One region of the Mesorhizobium sp. M0954 genome, then DNA from elsewhere that is predicted to be linked to it. Evidence: predicted binding sites of a transcription regulator. Region 1 holds the regulator's gene; each other region holds the start of a gene.
What was found. Region 1 encodes LexA, which represses DNA repair genes until DNA is damaged. Its sites were predicted from a motif close to TGTTCNNNNTGTGTTCNG; they were not measured.
Positions count from the first base shown of each region.

Region 1 (4,212 bases):
AGCCGTAAGCATCGCGCGGCGCGTCGTCGCCAGCCTCACGATTCCAGCTCTCGCATCAATCTCAAGTGACAGCTGCTTTGATGGCGAAGCGCGCATCCTTCCACGCACTGGTGTGCAGGATGTCCTCAAGCACTTTGACGGCCTGCCAGACATCGGCATAGCCAACATAGAGCGGGGTGAAGCCGAAGCGCATGGTCGATGGCGCGCCAAAATCGCCGATCACGCCACGTTCGATCAGCGCGCGCATGACCTGGTAGCCATGCTCATGCATGAATGAAATCTGGCTGCCGCGTTTTTCCCCATCGCGCGTGCTTTCGAGCGTGAGCCCGTAAGTGCCGCACTTTGCCTCGACAAGCTCGATGAACAGATCCGCCAGCGCGATGCTCTTCTTGCGCACCGCCGTCATGTCGACATCGTTCCAGATGTCGAGCGCGCCCTTCAGCGTGCGCATCGACAGGACCGGCTGCGTGCCGCACAGAAACCGGCGGATGCCGGTGCCGGCCGCATAGCCTGGCTCGAAGGCGAAGGGCCGTGCATGGCCCCACCAGCCGGTGAGCGGCTGCTGGATGTCGGAAAGATGCCGCTCAGCCGCATAGATGAAGGCAGGCGCGCCGGGGCCGCCATTCAGATATTTGTAGGTGCAGCCAACGGCAAAATCGGCGTTTGCCTTGTCGAGCTCGACTGGCATCGCGCCGGCGGTGTGGCAGAGATCCCAGACGATCATCGCCCCGGCTTCCTGAGCCCTGCGCGTCAGCGCCGGCATGTCGCGCAGTTCGCCCGACTTATAGTTGACGTGGTTGACCAGCACCACGGCGGTGCGTTCGTCGATCAGATCTTCGATGGTCGGCGCGTCGACCCCCGAGAGGCGCAGCAGCGTATCTTTTCGCGTCGAAACCACACCCTCGGCCATGTAGAGGTCCGTCGGAAAACTATCGCCCTCGGCGACGATGACCTGCCGCTCCGGTCGCATGGCCATGGCGGCGTGCAGCAGCTTGTAGATGTTGACCGATGTCGTGTCGCAGACCACTGTCTGGCCGGCCGCGGCACCGATCAGGCGCCCGAGCTGGTCGCCAAGTTCAAGCGGCATGTTGAACCAGCCGGCCGTGTTCCATGCGCGGATGAGATCATGCGACCATTCTTCGGTCGCGGCCTTGTGCAGTTCATCGAAAGCGGTACGTGAAGCAGCTCCTAGCGAATTGCCGTCGAGATAGATCACTCCTTGCGGCAACACAAAGCGGTCGCGCATCGCGCGCAGCGGATCCGCGGCATCCATCGCCTTTATGGCCACGAGATCGGGAATTCCTGTCATGATTTGTCTGCTCCCCCAAGATCCAACGCAACGCCGGACACGCATCGACTGTTCTTCCATTACCTGGTTGCGCGCAGCAAGGCTCCACCGGCGAGAAGCAGCCTGACCAGGCGGTGGAAACTGGGACTTAACCCGAGGTTGGCGTTTTGAGTTCGTTTCGTTCACGGTGCATCGACCAAACCGCACAGTCGATAAGGGTTCAATTCCGTGCCTTTTACCGACCGACGGCCGATGCCAGCGCCGCCTTCTAGGAGGCCAGAAGGGCGCAAACGAAAGCAGAATCAAGGCGATGAGGCTCGCGGCGGTGAAAATGCGGTACGCCGGTAGGGGACGTCGTTTGTTTCCCGAGCCTTAACGCATTCATTAAACTTTAAACAGTTGCGGAACACAACTGGAACAGATAGTGTTTGTTCTGGGTTTGTTTTTCTGATTCTGTTGGGGGTCGCTATGCTGACACGCAAACAACACGAACTGCTTATGTTCATCCACGAAAGGTTGAAGGAAAGCGGTATCCCGCCTTCATTCGACGAGATGAAGGAAGCGCTCGACCTGGCTTCCAAATCCGGAATCCACCGGCTGATTACGGCGCTGGAGGAGCGCGGCTTCATTCGCCGTTTGCCCAACCGGGCCCGTGCGCTGGAGGTGCTACGCCTGCCTGACTCGATCGCCCCCGGCCTCAATGCGGCACGCAAGTTCTCGCCGAGTGTCATCCAGGGCAGTCTTGGGCAAGGCGCCCCTCGGCAAGGCAAGCCGACATCGTCGCGCGTGCCCGCAGCCGGAAATGACGACGATGTCGTCGCCGCCGTTTCGATCCCGGTGATGGGCCGCATCGCTGCCGGTGTGCCGATCGACGCCATCCAGCACCAGACGCATTCGATTTCGGTGCCGCCGGATATGATCATGGGCGGCGAGCATTATGCGCTTGAGGTCAAAGGCGATTCGATGATCGAGGCCGGCATTTTCGACGGCGACACGGTGATCATCCGCAATGCCGATACGGCGAGCCCCGGTGAGATCGTGGTGGCACTGGTCGACGAGGAGGAAGCGACGCTGAAGCGGTTCCGCCGCAAGGGCGCCTCGATCGCCCTGGAAGCCGCCAATCCGGCCTACGAGACGCGCATCTTCGGACCAGACAGGGTCAAGGTGCAGGGCAAGCTCGTCGGACTGATCCGCCGCTACTGAGCTCCGCCCTTGGCGCCGGCTTTGGGGTTGTCGGCCCGGCGGTATGGCGGCAGGCCCCGTGCCGCGCGTGAAAATTTCCGCTGCACGTGCCAGGGCCGGTATGATTTTTCGACGGCGAAGCGGATCTCGGCGCGTGTTGCCGCTTGTGGATCGAAATAGACGGCGGCACTTCCCGCGCGCGCCAGTTGCCGTTTGGTGACGACGAGGACCAGCCGGTCGTAGTAGCAGGGGTTATGGGCGGTGGCGTCGTCGATGACGATCAAGCTGGCAAAGGCGCAGGCTGGCCGCGCAGTATCGCGGTCCTTGGCTTGCGCGATGATCGCGCCGGATGGATGCCTGGCAAGGCAGAGGCCGTCCGTGCAAATGAACGGCATGCCCGGCGGTAGGTCGGCCGGATCGGCAATGTCGAATTGCGGGTCGTTCTTTCCAGGTGTTTCCGGCGCGACGATAGCCTCTGATGTGAGCGCGCGTTTCCAGTTGTCGATGGTGAACTCATTCGGGCGTGCCCGGTTGACCGCGAGTTCACCGCTGCCGATCGGCAGCGCGACCAGCCGTGCGTCCTCCGAGACCAATACGTCGGGTATGCGTGTCTGCGTTGTCGTCAGCAAGCCGGCGAGCGCAAAAGGAAGTGCCGCCAGCCGCAACCACGTCGTCGCCATGCTGGCAATGACGAGGGCGATCGTCACCAGAAGGACGGATCTCAGCGAAATCAGCCCGACCGCATCGATCGGCGAGCGCTCCGAGATCCACCCGGACAGGGCGATCATCGCCGTCAGCCCCTTGCCCATGACATAGAGAAAAGGGCCATCCGCACCGAACGGCATCGCCAGCGCGCTGAGAACGGCGAAGGGCATGACGACCAGTGACACGATGGGCATGATGGCCAGATTGGCGAACAGGCTGAGCGGCGCCACGCGCTGGAAATGCCATATGGCGAAAAGCGCCGTGGCGCTCCCTGCAATGATCGAGGTCATCGCCAGACCGCACATGCCCAGCAGGACCTTTCGAGTGGCAAAGCGTAGCGGCGACTGCCGCGGCGGCGGCGTGGTGGCCCTGCCGGCGCGGTAATCGGACCAGCCTGCATAGGCGCCGACAAGGGCCGCCGTCGCGGCGAAGGACATCTGGAAACTCGGACCGACCACCTCGTGCGGCGACACCAGGATGACCGCGATGGCCGAGATCGCCAGGTTGCGCATGGTGAGCGCGGCCCGGTCGAACAGCACGGCGATAAGCATCACCGCCAGCATGATGAAGCTGCGTTCGGCCGCCACGACAATGCCGGAAAAGACGAGGTAGGCCGCAATCGAAAAAAGCGCGGCGGCCGCGGCATATTTCTTGACCGGCCGTCGCGATGAGAAATCGGGAAACAGCGCGAAGGCACCCCGCAGCAGCGCCATGATGGTGCCGGCGACCAACGCCATATGCAGCCCCGAGATGGAGATGATGTGGTAGATGCCGGTGCGCCGCATCGCTTCGTTGATCTCCTCGGGAATGCCGGCGCGCACGCCGACGATCAGCGCAGTAGCAATCTCGCCCTCGGCACCGCCGATGCGGCTGCGGATATGGTCGGCGATGGATTCACGCGCGTCTTCGATCGCGGAAGAAAGCTGCGCGGCAAGCGGCATGCTGTCCGACGACACGATTTTCGGATTGCCGAGAAAAAAGCCGCTGCCGCCGATACCGGCGAAATAGCTGTCGAAGGAGAAATCATAGCTGTCGGG
Region 1 covers NZ_JAMYNR010000012.1:185,562-189,773, reverse strand. The annotation lists gene kynU (kynureninase) at 62-1,309, opposite strand; gene lexA (transcriptional repressor LexA) at 1,757-2,491, shown strand; gene NKH93_RS18620 (ComEC/Rec2 family competence protein) at 2,485-4,212, opposite strand, start outside.

Region 2 (4,212 bases), on a different contig from region 1:
GGCGCTTTCCGTGCTCAACAAGGCCGGAGCCGGTTTTGCCAGGATGTCCGGCTCCGGCGCCACCTGCTTCGGGCTGTTCGAGACCGGCAATGTGGCCAAGCGCGCGGCCGTCGATATCCGCGGCCGCCATCCAGACTGGTTTGTCGCGGCGACGCGAAGCGTGACATCGGAGGCTGACGCCCATGGCCAGGATTGACGAGAGCCGCCCCTTCGTTCCTGTGCGCATCGCGGTACTGACCGTTTCCGATACGCGCAGCCTCGCCGACGACAAATCCGGGCAAACGCTGGCCGACCGCATTGCCGAGGCCGGCCATGTCCTGGCCGCCCGCGACATCGTTACCGACGACCGCGACAAGATCCGCGACAGGGTCCTGGGCTGGTCGAAGGACGATGCGATCGATGTCGTCATCACCACCGGCGGCACCGGCTTCACCGGCCGCGACGTGACGCCGGAAGCGCTGGAGCCGATCTTCGAAAAGCGCATGGACGGCTTTTCCGAAGTGTTCCACCGCATCTCCTACGACAAGATCGGCACTTCGACGATCCAGAGCCGGGCAACCGGCGGCGTCGTCAATGCCACCTTCGTCTTCGTGCTGCCGGGCTCGCCCGGCGCCTGCAAGGACGCCTGGGACGGCATCTTGAAGCCGCAGCTCGACTACCGGCACATGCCCTGCAACTTCGTCGAGATCATGCCGCGGCTGGACGAGCATTTGCGGCGCGGCTGAGAACCGAGGTATCAGCCAAGCGACCTCGGTTTAGCGAATGACCGGCTCGCCGTGAAAACGCCGGCGCGACGGCGGCGAGACGCCGAAGCCGACCTCCATCATCAGCCGCGGCGTGCGCGTCGGCACGGTGCCCATATGGAAGCCGAACGGATCCTCGACAAAGCCGAGGCCGGCCGGCCCGGTCAGCGTGACCGGGCTCTGCTCGCCGTAGACGCCCAGCACCTCTTCCGCCGAATGGCCGACCAGCAGCGTCAGCTGATGCTTCAGGATGCGGCGGTTGTGGGAGCCGCGGACATAGACATGCGGCCCAGTGTCGGCGTCGACCGGCACCAGGTAGAAAAAGAATTTCAGCATGCGCCAGTCGTCGAGGTCGAAATGGTATTTGCCGAGCGAGGCCATGTTCTTGTCGGCGTCCGAGACGCCACCGGTCGGAAAGCTCCACCAGACGCGGGTGGTGATCAGCTTGGCCTGGCTGCCGAGATAGTGCGCTGCGATATCGAGAAGCAGCGGATCGCGCTGCACGGCGACCGCAGCGTTGCAGTCGAGGACCCGTTCGAAATAGTGACCGCTGAGCAGCGGTCGGCCGAAATGCTTTTCGGCATCGGCGTGTTTTTCGGGCAGGAATTCCAGCCGGCGGTCGAAATTGCCGAAGCATGGCGTGAGCTCGGCGAAGCGGGCGATCTCGTCATGGATGGCGGCCGGCAGCATCAGGCCCGAACAGAGCCCCTCGGTGCGCAGCGCGCCGACGACGGCATCGCGGTCAACGCCGGCGAACATCGTTTCACCGACATTGCGCGCCGGCGGAACGGGCTTTGCACCGCGCCAGTGCAGGCGCCGCGCCGGCATGGTGCGGGCCAGCATGAACATCGGCAGCCATGCCGGATTCTCGCGAAGGTCGGAAAGATAGGTCGGGATGCGGGCGGCGATGCGGCGCAGCATGCCGCCGTTTCGTGCGATCGCCTCGAGGCTTGCGGCGCCGGACTTGTCAGGGCTTGAAAGGGTCATCGGGGTCCTCAAAATATCGAGGGAACAGCATCGACGACAGTCGTCGTCACCGCTCCGGCACACCCCAAACCCATTCGCCCGTATCGCTGGAAATGGTAACCCCCGGCCAGATTTTGTGCAATGCACAATAAACGACGACCCGCCAGAAAATTTGTCTGGGCGGAGTTCCCGTAACCGGGACGGTAAGCCGTCACTTCCGCGGCGCGACCCAGATCTCGGCGTGGAGCCTCCTGGTCGCCAGGCCGCGGGCGATCGCTTCGGCGCTGCGGGCGTTCTTCGACAGCGCCGCGGCCTGACGCTTGCTGATCACCAGGCCTTCAGCGAGAGCGCGATTTCCGGCAAAGACGCGCGACAGGAACGGCGCGCGGCTGCCGCGTGCCCGCGAGAACCGCGCCGCCATGGTTTGCCTGGCTGTATGGGCGACGACCTCGTCGATCCAGCCCTCTCCCAGCCGCGCGCCCGGTTCCAGCAAAAGCAGCCAGTCGCCCTTGGCCTGCCTGATGCCGGCGGCGATGCCGCCGCTGACATAGTGGCAGCCGGCATGTTCGGCGACGCGGTGCGTCTGATCGGTCGAGCCGGTGTCGCAGACGAGAACGTCGCGCACCACGCCTTCGACCGCGCCGCCGATCAGCGAGGCGAGCGTGCGGGCAAGGCCCTCCTCGTCGTTCAGGGTTTCGATCAGGACGCTGAGCATGTTTAGCCGAATAGCGGAAAGCGGTGGGCAGCGCCAGTTTTTGCGGCGCACTGCGAGAAAGTTCTTGCTTTGTTCTCATCGATACGATAGGAATACATTCATGAGCAGAGCGATTCGACAGCGGGCGGACAGTCCCTGGGAAAGGGCCAAGATGGAACAGATCGTGCGTGCCGATATTGCAGCCTTCGGCGCTGGCAGGGCCGAAATGGCGAATGCGATGATCGAGCAGAGCGGCATGCGTGTCCGTCCGGACCGCAACCGCGGCAGGTCGGCGGGCATCAATCCGTCCGGCCGTTTCGAGCCGGTCAGCCGACACGTGTTTGACGATGGCTGGAATTCGCTGGAGGAGCTGCCGCCGTTCAGGACCGAGGTACAGGTCGAGAAGCCGCGCACCATCATCACGCGCAACGAATCGCCCGACATCTCCTTCGACCGCTCGATCAATCCCTATCGCGGCTGCGAACATGGCTGCGTCTATTGTTTCGCGCGGCCGACGCACAGCTTCATGGGCCTGTCGCCGGGGCTGGATTTCGAATCGAAGCTGTTTGCCAAGCCGGATGCGGCGCGGCTGCTCGACAAGGAATTGTCCAGGGATAATTACCAGCCGCGCACCATCGCCATCGGCACCAATACCGATCCTTATCAGCCGATCGAGAAGCAATACCGGATCATGCGCGAGATCCTCGAAGTGCTGGAGGCGCGCGGGCATCCGGTCGGCATTGTCACCAAATCGGCGCTGGTGACCCGCGATATCGACATTCTGTCACGCATGGCCGAACGCGGGCTGGCCAAGGTGGCATTGTCGGTGACGACATTGGACAGGATGCTGGCCAGAACGATGGAGCCGCGCGCGTCGACGCCGACCAAGCGGCTGGAGGCGATCAGGCAGCTTTCGGATGCCGGCATTCCGGCCTCGGTGATGGTCGCGCCGATCATCCCCGGACTGACCGACCCGGAAATGGAGCGCATCCTCGATTCGGCACAGGCAGCGGGGGCACGCGAGGCCGGCTATGTGCTGCTGCGCCTGCCGCTGGAGGTCGCGCCGATCTTCAAGGACTGGCTGCTGCGCCATTATCCCGATCGCTATCGCCACGTCATGTCGCTGATCCGTTCGATGCGCGACGGCAAGGACTACGATTCGGAATGGGGCAAGCGCATGAAGGGCTCCGGCCCCTATGCCTGGCAGATCGGCCGGCGCTTCGAGATAGCTGCCAAACGGCTCGGCCTCAACGCCGAGCGGCGCTCGCTGAGGACCGACCAGTTCGTCCCCGCCGCCAAGGCTACCGAGCAGCTGATGCTGCTGTGACAAAGCGTCTCGCGCCAGCCGCTTGAAGCGGCCGCAGCAGGCGAAAAATCCCGTCCGGCCTGTCCTGTCCCCGGGCTTGCAGACGGTAGCCCCCTCCTGGTCCGGTGCCCCGCCCGACCCGGAGGGGACTTGCGGAGAATCGGAGCCGATGCGAACCTCGCCGCACCATGGCTCGCCCGCGTTCCGATTCTCCGCTTCTCTTGGAAATCGTCGAGAAACCCGACTTCTCGTTCGAGACGAGGGCGATGGCCGAAGGCCTTTGGCCGGTGGCGGGGATGGACGAGGCCGGCCGCGGCCCGCTCGCCGGGCCGGTGGTGGCGGCAGCGGTGGTGCTCGATCCCGCCAACATCCCCGACGGCCTCGACGATTCCAAGCGGCTGACGCATTTGCAGCGTGAGGCGCTGTTCCTGAAAATCCTCGGCTCCGCGCTCGCCGTATCGATGGCCTCGGTCAGCGCCGAAGGCATCGATGCCTCCAACATC
Region 2 covers NZ_JAMYNR010000002.1:353,291-357,502, forward strand. The annotation lists gene NKH93_RS04845 (4-(cytidine 5'-diphospho)-2-C-methyl-D-erythritol kinase) at 1-196, shown strand, start outside; gene moaB (molybdenum cofactor biosynthesis protein B) at 183-725, shown strand; gene NKH93_RS04855 (phytanoyl-CoA dioxygenase family protein) at 756-1,730, opposite strand; gene NKH93_RS04860 (glycosyltransferase) at 1,921-2,424, opposite strand; gene NKH93_RS04865 (PA0069 family radical SAM protein) at 2,576-3,730, shown strand; gene rnhB (ribonuclease HII) at 3,898-4,212, shown strand, end outside.
Region 2: the regulator LexA is predicted to act here: its motif matches at 2,484-2,501, upstream of NKH93_RS04865 (PA0069 family radical SAM protein).

Region 3 (4,212 bases), on a different contig from region 1:
TTGCCGGTCGTCGATGAAGGCGGCCTGGATCGAGACGGCGGCGCCCGGCAGGCCGTCGGCCCGGCAGGCCTTGCAGATCAGGCGCCCCGAAAGTGCGGCCAGCGGTGTCTCCGGCATCACCCCATGCCGCTTGAGCTCGGCCGGCTTCCACCACCTGTTGCGGCCGCAGTCGATGCATTCGACGGCAATCGAGACAACATCGGCGATCGTCGCTTCCTTGCCTGCCAATGCCATGGTTATCCCCATCGTTGTTCCTGCTTTGTTCGCAACATTATCGGTTTTTGGAGCGGAGTCGAGTCGGTTCCGCTTACATCAACGTGAAAGTTTAACTTGTTCACTTATTTGAGTTATGCTTATACGTGGTGAGGACCGGAATCGGCGCGAGCAACAGAACCGCGGCCGGCCGGCAGCAAGGGAATGACGATGGACCCAGCCCAGTTCGCCCATGCCTGCGGCTATAGCGGCGACAGCCCGGCCATGCTTGCCGCTTTCGCGGCCATCCGCCAGGACGGCATCCGCAAGGCACGCCAGGGTCATCGCCACCGCAAGGCGGCGATTGACCAGATGAAGCCGAGCCGCGCTCTGTTCCTGGCGGCGATCCGCCCGGCACAGTCGGCCGAGGAGGCACTCGAGGATGCCGCCCGCTTTCTGTCGATGTTCCGCAACATGCCGCACTGGCGACAGGAAAGGCGCGCCGCCGACCTCACCCGCGCCAGGCAGCAGCGCCTCTTCGCCCGCTTCTTCCGCCGCTACGGCCACCGCCTCTGGGCGCTCGAGGCCACCTGAAGGCGCGCGGGCCTCCCTTGCAAGTCAAAACGGATATTGCGATCGCCGACACCGCGCCGTATGTCTCCGCGCGATGAGCGAGATCGAATTCCGTCGCGCGCAGGCGCCCGACCTGCCGGCGATCGTTGCAATGCTTGCGGACGATGTGCTCGGCGCAGACCGGGAAGACCCGTCCACGCCGCTGGCGCCATCCTATCTCGATGCCTTCAGCGCAATCGATACCGATCCCAACCAGTTGCTGGCCGTGGCCGTCGGGGCCGGGCAAGTGGTCGGAACGCTGCAGCTCAGCTTCCTTCCAGGCATTTCGAGAAAAGGCGACTGGCGCGGCCAGATCGAAGGCGTTCGCGTCGTCCGGCAATGGCGCTCGCGCGGCGTCGGCAAGCTGATGATCGAATGGGCGATTGAAACCTGCCGTTCGCGCAATTGCAGCTTCGTCCAGCTCACCACGGACAAAGGTCGACGGGAGGCGCACGCTTTTTACGAGCGCCTCGGCTTCACCGCCAGTCATCTCGGCTACAAGATGGCGCTGTAGATCAGCATTTCATCGCATTCAGCGCCGACCGCTCATCTTCGCTACCCACTCTGGATGGAGCATTGACAAGCCGGCCTTTCGCCCTGCTCCATCCGCCCATGATTTACGACCGAACCTGGCTTGAGAAAACCTTTCGCGCAAAGCCCCGGCAGAAGTTCCTGTTCTTCTGGGGCCATCAGCCGTCTAAGGACGGCCGAATAAGCACGTCGTGCTTCAGCCAGTGGTGGCATGCGCCTTTTACCGTCGATGGCCTGAGCTATCCGACTGCCGAACACTGGATGATGGCCGAGAAGGCACGACTGTTCGGTGATGCTCCGACGGCAACACAAATCCTCAGGGCGGCGAGCCCCAAGCAGGCAAAGCAGCTTGGCCGCCAGGTGAGCGGCTTCGATGGCACCAAATGGGATGCAGACAAATATCGCATCGTGACTGAAGGGAGCTTTCAGAAGTTCCGTCAGAACGCGGCGCTGCGCGAATATCTGTTGTCGACGCATGACCGGGTGCTGGTCGAGGCGAGCCCTGTCGACCGGGTGTGGGGTATCGGCCTTGCGGCGGATGACGAGAGGGCGGTGAACCCGCTGCTGTGGCGCGGCGAGAACCTGTTGGGATTCGCGCTGATGCAGGCCCGCGATCGGCTGCGCGGCTGAACATTTGCCGCGCGCTCGTCATCTGCGGCCGCCTCCGCGCTGCTTGACAATCCACCCAAAATGTTCTCTCTATGTTCTCATCACAACTCGAGACAATGCGGCGTTCGAACCGCCGCGGGCGAACGGGCCGGATGGAAGCCAACATCCTCCACGCGGATCTGGATGCCTTCTATGCCTCGGTCGAACAGTTGCTCGACCCGGCCTTGCGCGGCAAGCCGATTGCCGTCGGCGGCGGCGTGGTGCTGGCCGCATCCTATGAAGCCAAGGCGTTCGGCGTGCGCGGCGGTATGCCGGGACGGCGGGCGCGGGAACTCTGCCCGCAACTCGTCTTCGTCGGCGGCCATTTCAAGGACTATCAGCGGCTGGGCGATGCGGCAATCAAGGTGCTCGGCGATTTCACGCCGGTGGTCGAGCGGATTTCGATCGACGAGGCCTTTGCCGACGTCGCCGGCTGCACCCATTTGTTCGGCTCGCCGGCCGAGATCGCCGGCAAGATCCGCCGCCGCGTGCGGGCCGAGCTCGGCCTGCCGATCTCGGTCGGCGTAGCCCGCACCAAGCATCTGGCCAAGATCGCCTCACAGGTCGCAAAACCGGACGGGCTGGTGGTGGTCGATCCGCGCCACGAGCTGGAATTCCTGCACCACCTGCCGGTCGAGCTGATGTGGGGCGTCGGCCCGGTCACCAGGCAGCGGCTGGCCGGCATCGGCGTCAACACCATCGGCGAGCTGGCGAAGACCAATGGTGGGGCGCTTGAGCGCCTGCTCGGGTCGGCGGCGGGAGAGAAACTCAACGCGCTGGCGTGGAACCGCGATCCGCGCAAGCTCGAGACGCAGCGCCGGGCGCGCTCGGCGGGTGCGCAGTCGGCGCTTGGCCGAAAACCGGCCGAGGAGCAGGTCTTCGTGCCGGCTTTGCTGCATCTGGCCGACAGGGTCGCCACAAGATTGCGGGCGAAATCCCGGCCCGGCCGTACAGTGACGGTTCGCGTCCGCTTTGCCGATTTGCGCTCGGTGACGCGCTCGATCACGCTCGACCAGCCGATATCGGCAACCGCCATGCTGGCCGAGATCGCCGAGGCGCTGGTGCGCAAGGTGCTCATCGACCATCCGCACGAAAAGACAATCTCGCTGCTGGCGATCGCCGTATCGCATCTGGAGCAGCATGCCGGCCTGCAACTGGAACTGCCGCTCGGGCTCGACGACGACCGCCGCCGCCCCGGCACCAGCAAGGGCGCGGCGCGCTGGACCGCGGACCGCGCCGTCGACAAGATCCGCGACCGCTTCGGCTGGGAGGCGGTGGGCTACGCCTCGGTCGCGCTCGGGCTACAGCGGTCGGTTCCCGACGCATTTCGCGAGCTGGCCGAGAAGGAACTGTGAGCCTCGATTACACTTTGGTTGCCAAGTCGCCGGAATGACGTTGAAGGCTGCGCCGTTGTGAATTTATCTTGGGACCAGTTCGTCGTGCACCGGTTTGGGTATCAACCAGACAGGGTAGCACCCGCTCGCAAATCCTTCCGCCCTCACTTCGAACGACAGGAGATCGGCATGGGACAGAACGCCGGATATTTCGCCCTCATCGTTGCCGGACTGGTGACCAATGCAACGACGCTGGCCAAGCCGCTCAACCCGGACCGGGCGATTCCATCCCTGGGCGATATCAACTCGCCGGTGGCCAGCCCGCTGTTCAAGCAGGTCAAGGCCGGGCCGCTGGAGATAAAGCTTGAGGAAACCACGCTTGCCGATGTCGAAAAAGCCTTCGGCGGAGCGATGCACGATGAAGGCGACGCCGGAGATTCACGCCACTGGCTTTGCTATGCCGGCCCCGACGCCGGCGGATCGCCGTCGATCTTCTGGTTCGTCTCCGGCGAGATGGGCGGCTCCGACCACGGTGTCCTGTCCGTCGCCCTGCAGCCGAACCCGGAAGGCAAGGTGCCGGAAGGATGCGCCGGCGCACCTGCCAGCCTGACAGCAATTGAACTCGATACGCCCGGCGTCGGAGCGCCGCTGAGCGACGTGGCCGCGAAATTTGGCGCCGCCAAGCCCGATCGTTACGGCCATTTCGGCTTCGCCGCCTCTTATCCTCCTTCGTCTCCCGACCAGAAGGACACCACGGTCACGCAGACGCTCACCTACACAGCCGGGAACGGCAGGATAACCGGCGTGGCGGTGACGCAAGTCACCACCAATTAGGGTGTCCCCGCTCGGTTGGCGAATGGTTCACGTGTGAATGATCTGCCGCGCCCGAGCCAGG
Region 3 covers NZ_JAMYNR010000004.1:265,271-269,482, reverse strand. The annotation lists gene NKH93_RS08050 (hypothetical protein) at 1-246, opposite strand, end outside; gene NKH93_RS08045 (hypothetical protein) at 418-786, shown strand; gene NKH93_RS08040 (GNAT family N-acetyltransferase) at 860-1,318, shown strand; gene ybiA (riboflavin biosynthesis intermediates N-glycosidase) at 1,417-1,965, shown strand; gene dinB (DNA polymerase IV) at 2,097-3,338, shown strand; gene NKH93_RS08025 (hypothetical protein) at 3,507-4,151, shown strand.
Region 3: the regulator LexA is predicted to act here: its motif matches at 2,027-2,044, upstream of dinB (DNA polymerase IV).

Region 4 (4,212 bases), on a different contig from region 1:
GGAACTTCTCTATTTCGGCAGCGTATAGGCCATCACATAGTCGCCCGGCTTGGTACCGACCGAGCCGTGGCCGCCGGCAACGATGACGACCAACTGGCGTCCGTCGGCTACCGTGTAGGTCATCGGTGTCGACTGCCCGCCGGCCGGCAGCCGCGCCTGCCAGAGCTGTTTGCCGGTCGTCAGGTCATAGGCGCGCACATAGTCGTCGACCGCCGCACCGAGGAAGGCGACGCCGCCGGCAGTGATCATCGGCCCGCCAATGCCGGGCACGCCGACCTTGAACGGCAGCGGCAGCGGCGTCATGTCGTAGACGGTGCCGTTGCGATGCTTGTAGACGATCTTGCCGGTCCGAAGGTCGGCACCCGCCACATAGCCCCAGGGCGGCGCCTGGCAGGGAATGCCGAGCGGCGACAGGAACGGCTTCAATATCACTGCGTAAGGCGCACCGTCATTGCGGTTCAGGCCTTGTTCGCTGCCCTTGGTGTCACCGGGCGGCGGCACGTCGGCGCGCGGCACCAGCTTGGAGATGAACGCCAGGTATGTCGGCATGCCGAACATCACCTGCCGGACCGGATCGACTGCCACGCCGCCCCAGTTGAAGGTGCCGAAATTGCCGGGATAGATCAGTGAGCCTTGCAGCGACGGCGGCGTGTAGCGGCCCTCATAGCGCAACTTCCGGAGCTCGATCCGGCAGGCCAGCTGGTCGAACATGGTAATGCCCCACATGTCGGCACCGGTCAGCGGTTTCGGACTGAAGCTGAGATCCGAGACCGGCTGCGTCGGCGAGGTATGGTCGCCCTCGATCGCGCCGCCCGGTGCCGGCACTTCCTTGACCGGAACGATCGGCTCGCCGCTGCGCCGGTCGAGCACATAGAGGTCGCCCTGCTTGGTCGGCCCGACCAGCGCCGGCACCACGCCACTTTCCGTGGTGATGTCGACCAGCGTCGGCTGCGCCGGCACGTCCATGTCCCAGAGATCGTGGTGCACGGTCTGCCGCACCCAGCGCAATTGTCCGCTGTTGAGATCGAGCGCGGTGATCGACGAGGAGAATTTCTCGTCATTGGCGCTGCGCCCGGCGCCGAGCTGGTCCGGCGTCTTGTTGCCGAGCGGCACATAAAGCAGGCCGAGCTTCTCGTCGGCGCTTGCCGTCGACCACATGTTGGGCGAGTTGTTGGTGTAGGTCTGGTCCGGCGGCAGCGGCGTCGTCTGGTCCGGATTGCCGGAATCCCAATTCCACAACAGCGCGCCGGTGTCGGCATCGTAGGCACGGATGACCCCGGACGGCTCCTGCGTCGAATAATTGTCGTTGACCGCGCCGCCGACGATGATCTTGTTGGCGACGATCAGCGGCGCCGAGGTCGAATAATAATAGCCCGGCTTCGGATATGGCATGTTGGCGAGCAGGTTCAGCGTGCCGCCTTCGGCGAAAGTCGGGCAGACCTGGCCATTCGCCGCATCGAGCGCGATCAGCCGGGCGTCGGATGTCGGCAGGTAGATGCGTGTGGCACAGGGCTGGCCGGCGGCGACCTTGGCATCGGCATAATAGGACACGCCGCGGCAGGTCTGGTGCTGGCGGTCCTTGTTGAGCTTGACCTGCGGATCGAACCGCCATTTCTCCTTGCCGCTCGCGGCATCGATGGCGATGGCGAAATTATGCGGCGTGCAGATGTAGAGCGTGTCGGCGATTTTTAGCGGCGTCACCTGATAGGTCGTCTCGCCGATGTCGTCGGGCCCTTTCACGTCGCCGGTGCGGTAGGTCCAGGCCGGCTGCAGATTGGCAACGTTTTCAGCGGTGATCTGGTCGAGCGGCGAATAGCGCTGGCCATATTGCGTGCGACCGTAATAGTGCCATTCGCCAGCCGGCACGTTGCCGCCAAGATCGGCCGTCGGCGTCACCTTGTCGGTGTTGAGTTCACCCGCAATATCCTTTGGATCGGTCGTCATCGAATAGCCGGCGACGGCAAGCGATGCCAGCACGGCGAGGATAAGCGGCGCGCGTCCGTCGGGACCGGTAAGCCCGCGCCGCGCCCATGGCGTCAACAGCCATAGCGCGACAAGCACGATGATGCCGCCGCGCGGGCCGAGCTCCCACCAGTCGAAGCCAATCTCCCAGACCGCCCAGGCGAGCGTGCCGAGCACGATCGCCGCGTAGAGCCACAGCGCCGTGGATCTGCGCCTGTAGAGCAGCCAGGCCGCGACAAGGAAAGCTAGACCGACGATGACGTAGTACCAGCTGCCGCCCAGCGTCACGAGCCAGATGCCGCCGCCGCCAACCGCCAAGCCGATGAGGAAAAGGATCAGGGAGGTAATGACCACAGCCAAGACGGTGCTCCTTCGACTGGTGCGCTCCGCGACGCGTCCATGGGCAACCCGGCATTGCGCTCCTGCCCCCACGCAACTTTCTCCGGCCCGCTTCCCCTGTCAAGCAAGCTCGGCGTTTTACGGTGCCGACCCTCAGCAAGCCCGGCGTTTTGGTTAGCGGACCCATTCAGATTGTGAGTCTACCGACTGGACAGAGAACAAAACGGAGACACTTCTGGCCTTTCGCTGCCGAATCACTACATTCGGGGGGAGATGTCCGGCTTTTCGGAAGACATGCCCTTTTTTGACGAACCGAACGCGCGGCCCGCGGCCCCGTCGGGCATTGCCGCGCGCGCCATGGCTGCCCGCAGCAACCAGAACAACGCGCCCGATTATCTCAACGGCCTCAACCCCGAGCAGCGGCTGGCGGTGGAAACCACCGAAGGCCCGGTGCTGGTGCTGGCCGGCGCCGGCACCGGCAAAACGCGCGTCCTGACCACCCGCATCGCCCACATCCTTGCCACCGGCAAGGCTTTCCCCTCGCAGATCCTCGCCGTCACCTTCACCAACAAGGCGGCGCGCGAGATGAAGCAGCGCATCGGCCTGTTGATCGGTGAAGGCAATGTCGAGGGCATGCCGTGGCTCGGCACCTTCCACTCGATTGGAGTGAAGCTGCTGCGCAGACATGCCGAGCTGGCCGGGCTCAAATCCGACTTCACCATTCTCGACACGGATGATGTCGTGCGCCTGATCAAGCAGCTTATCCAGGCCGAAGGGCTGGACGACAAGCGCTGGCCGGCCAAGCAGTTCGCCCAGATGATCGACGGCTGGAAGAACAAGGGCCTTGGCCCCGCCGACATCCCCGAGGGCGATGCCCGTGCCTTCGCCAACGGCAAGGGCCGCGAGCTCTACAAGGCCTATCAGGAGCGGCTGAAAACGCTGAACGCTTGCGACTTCGGCGATCTCCTGTGCCATCCGATCCGCATCTTCCGCGCCAATCCGGACGTGCTGAAGGAATACCACAAGCGCTTCCGCTACATCCTCGTCGACGAATATCAGGACACCAACACCGCCCAGTACATGTGGCTGCGGCTGCTGGCACAGCGGCCGCAATCCTCCCCCCTTGAGGGGGAGGTGCCCGCGAAGCGGGCGGAGGGGGTTGCCGCAGAAGGCACCGCTAGAGCGTCGAGCACTGCCGCCGGTAGGTCAAGCACTGCCGCACGGACCCCACCCGACCGGGCTTCGCCCGGCCACCCTCCCCTCAAGGGGGAGGGAAGCCCGCGCCTGTCCACCGTAAATATCTGCTGCGTCGGCGACGACGACCAGTCGATCTATGGCTGGCGCGGCGCCGAGGTCGACAACATCCTGCGCTTCGACAAGGATTTTCCCGGCGCCACCATCATCCGGCTGGAGCGCAACTATCGCTCGACCGCGCACATCCTCGGCACCGCCTCCCACCTCATCGCCCACAATGAGGGCCGCTTCGGCAAGACGCTGTTCACCGAAAAGATCGCCGAGGACGACGAGAAGGTGCATGTCCACGCCGCCTGGGATTCCGAAGAGGAGGCCCGCGCCGTCGGCGAGACCATCGAGGCTTATCAGCGCCAGAAGCACAATCTCAACGACATGGCGATCCTCGTCCGCGCGTCCTTCCAGATGCGCGAATTCGAGGACCGCTTCGTCACGCTCGGCCTCAACTACCGCGTCATCGGCGGCCCGCGCTTCTACGAGCGCCTCGAAATCCGCGATGCGTTGGCCTTCTTCCGCGTCGTTGCGCAAGGCGCCGACGACCTCGCCTTCGAGCGCATCGTCAACGTGCCGAAGCGCGGCTTGGGCGAGGCCACCATCCGCCAGATCCACGACACCGCACGCTCGCTGCGCATCCCGATGCTGGAGGCGGCGGCAAAACTC
Region 4 covers NZ_JAMYNR010000010.1:98,406-102,617, reverse strand. The annotation lists gene NKH93_RS15850 (glucose/quinate/shikimate family membrane-bound PQQ-dependent dehydrogenase) at 10-2,322, opposite strand; gene NKH93_RS15845 (ATP-dependent helicase) at 2,575-4,212, shown strand, end outside.
Region 4: the regulator LexA is predicted to act here: its motif matches at 2,516-2,533, upstream of NKH93_RS15845 (ATP-dependent helicase).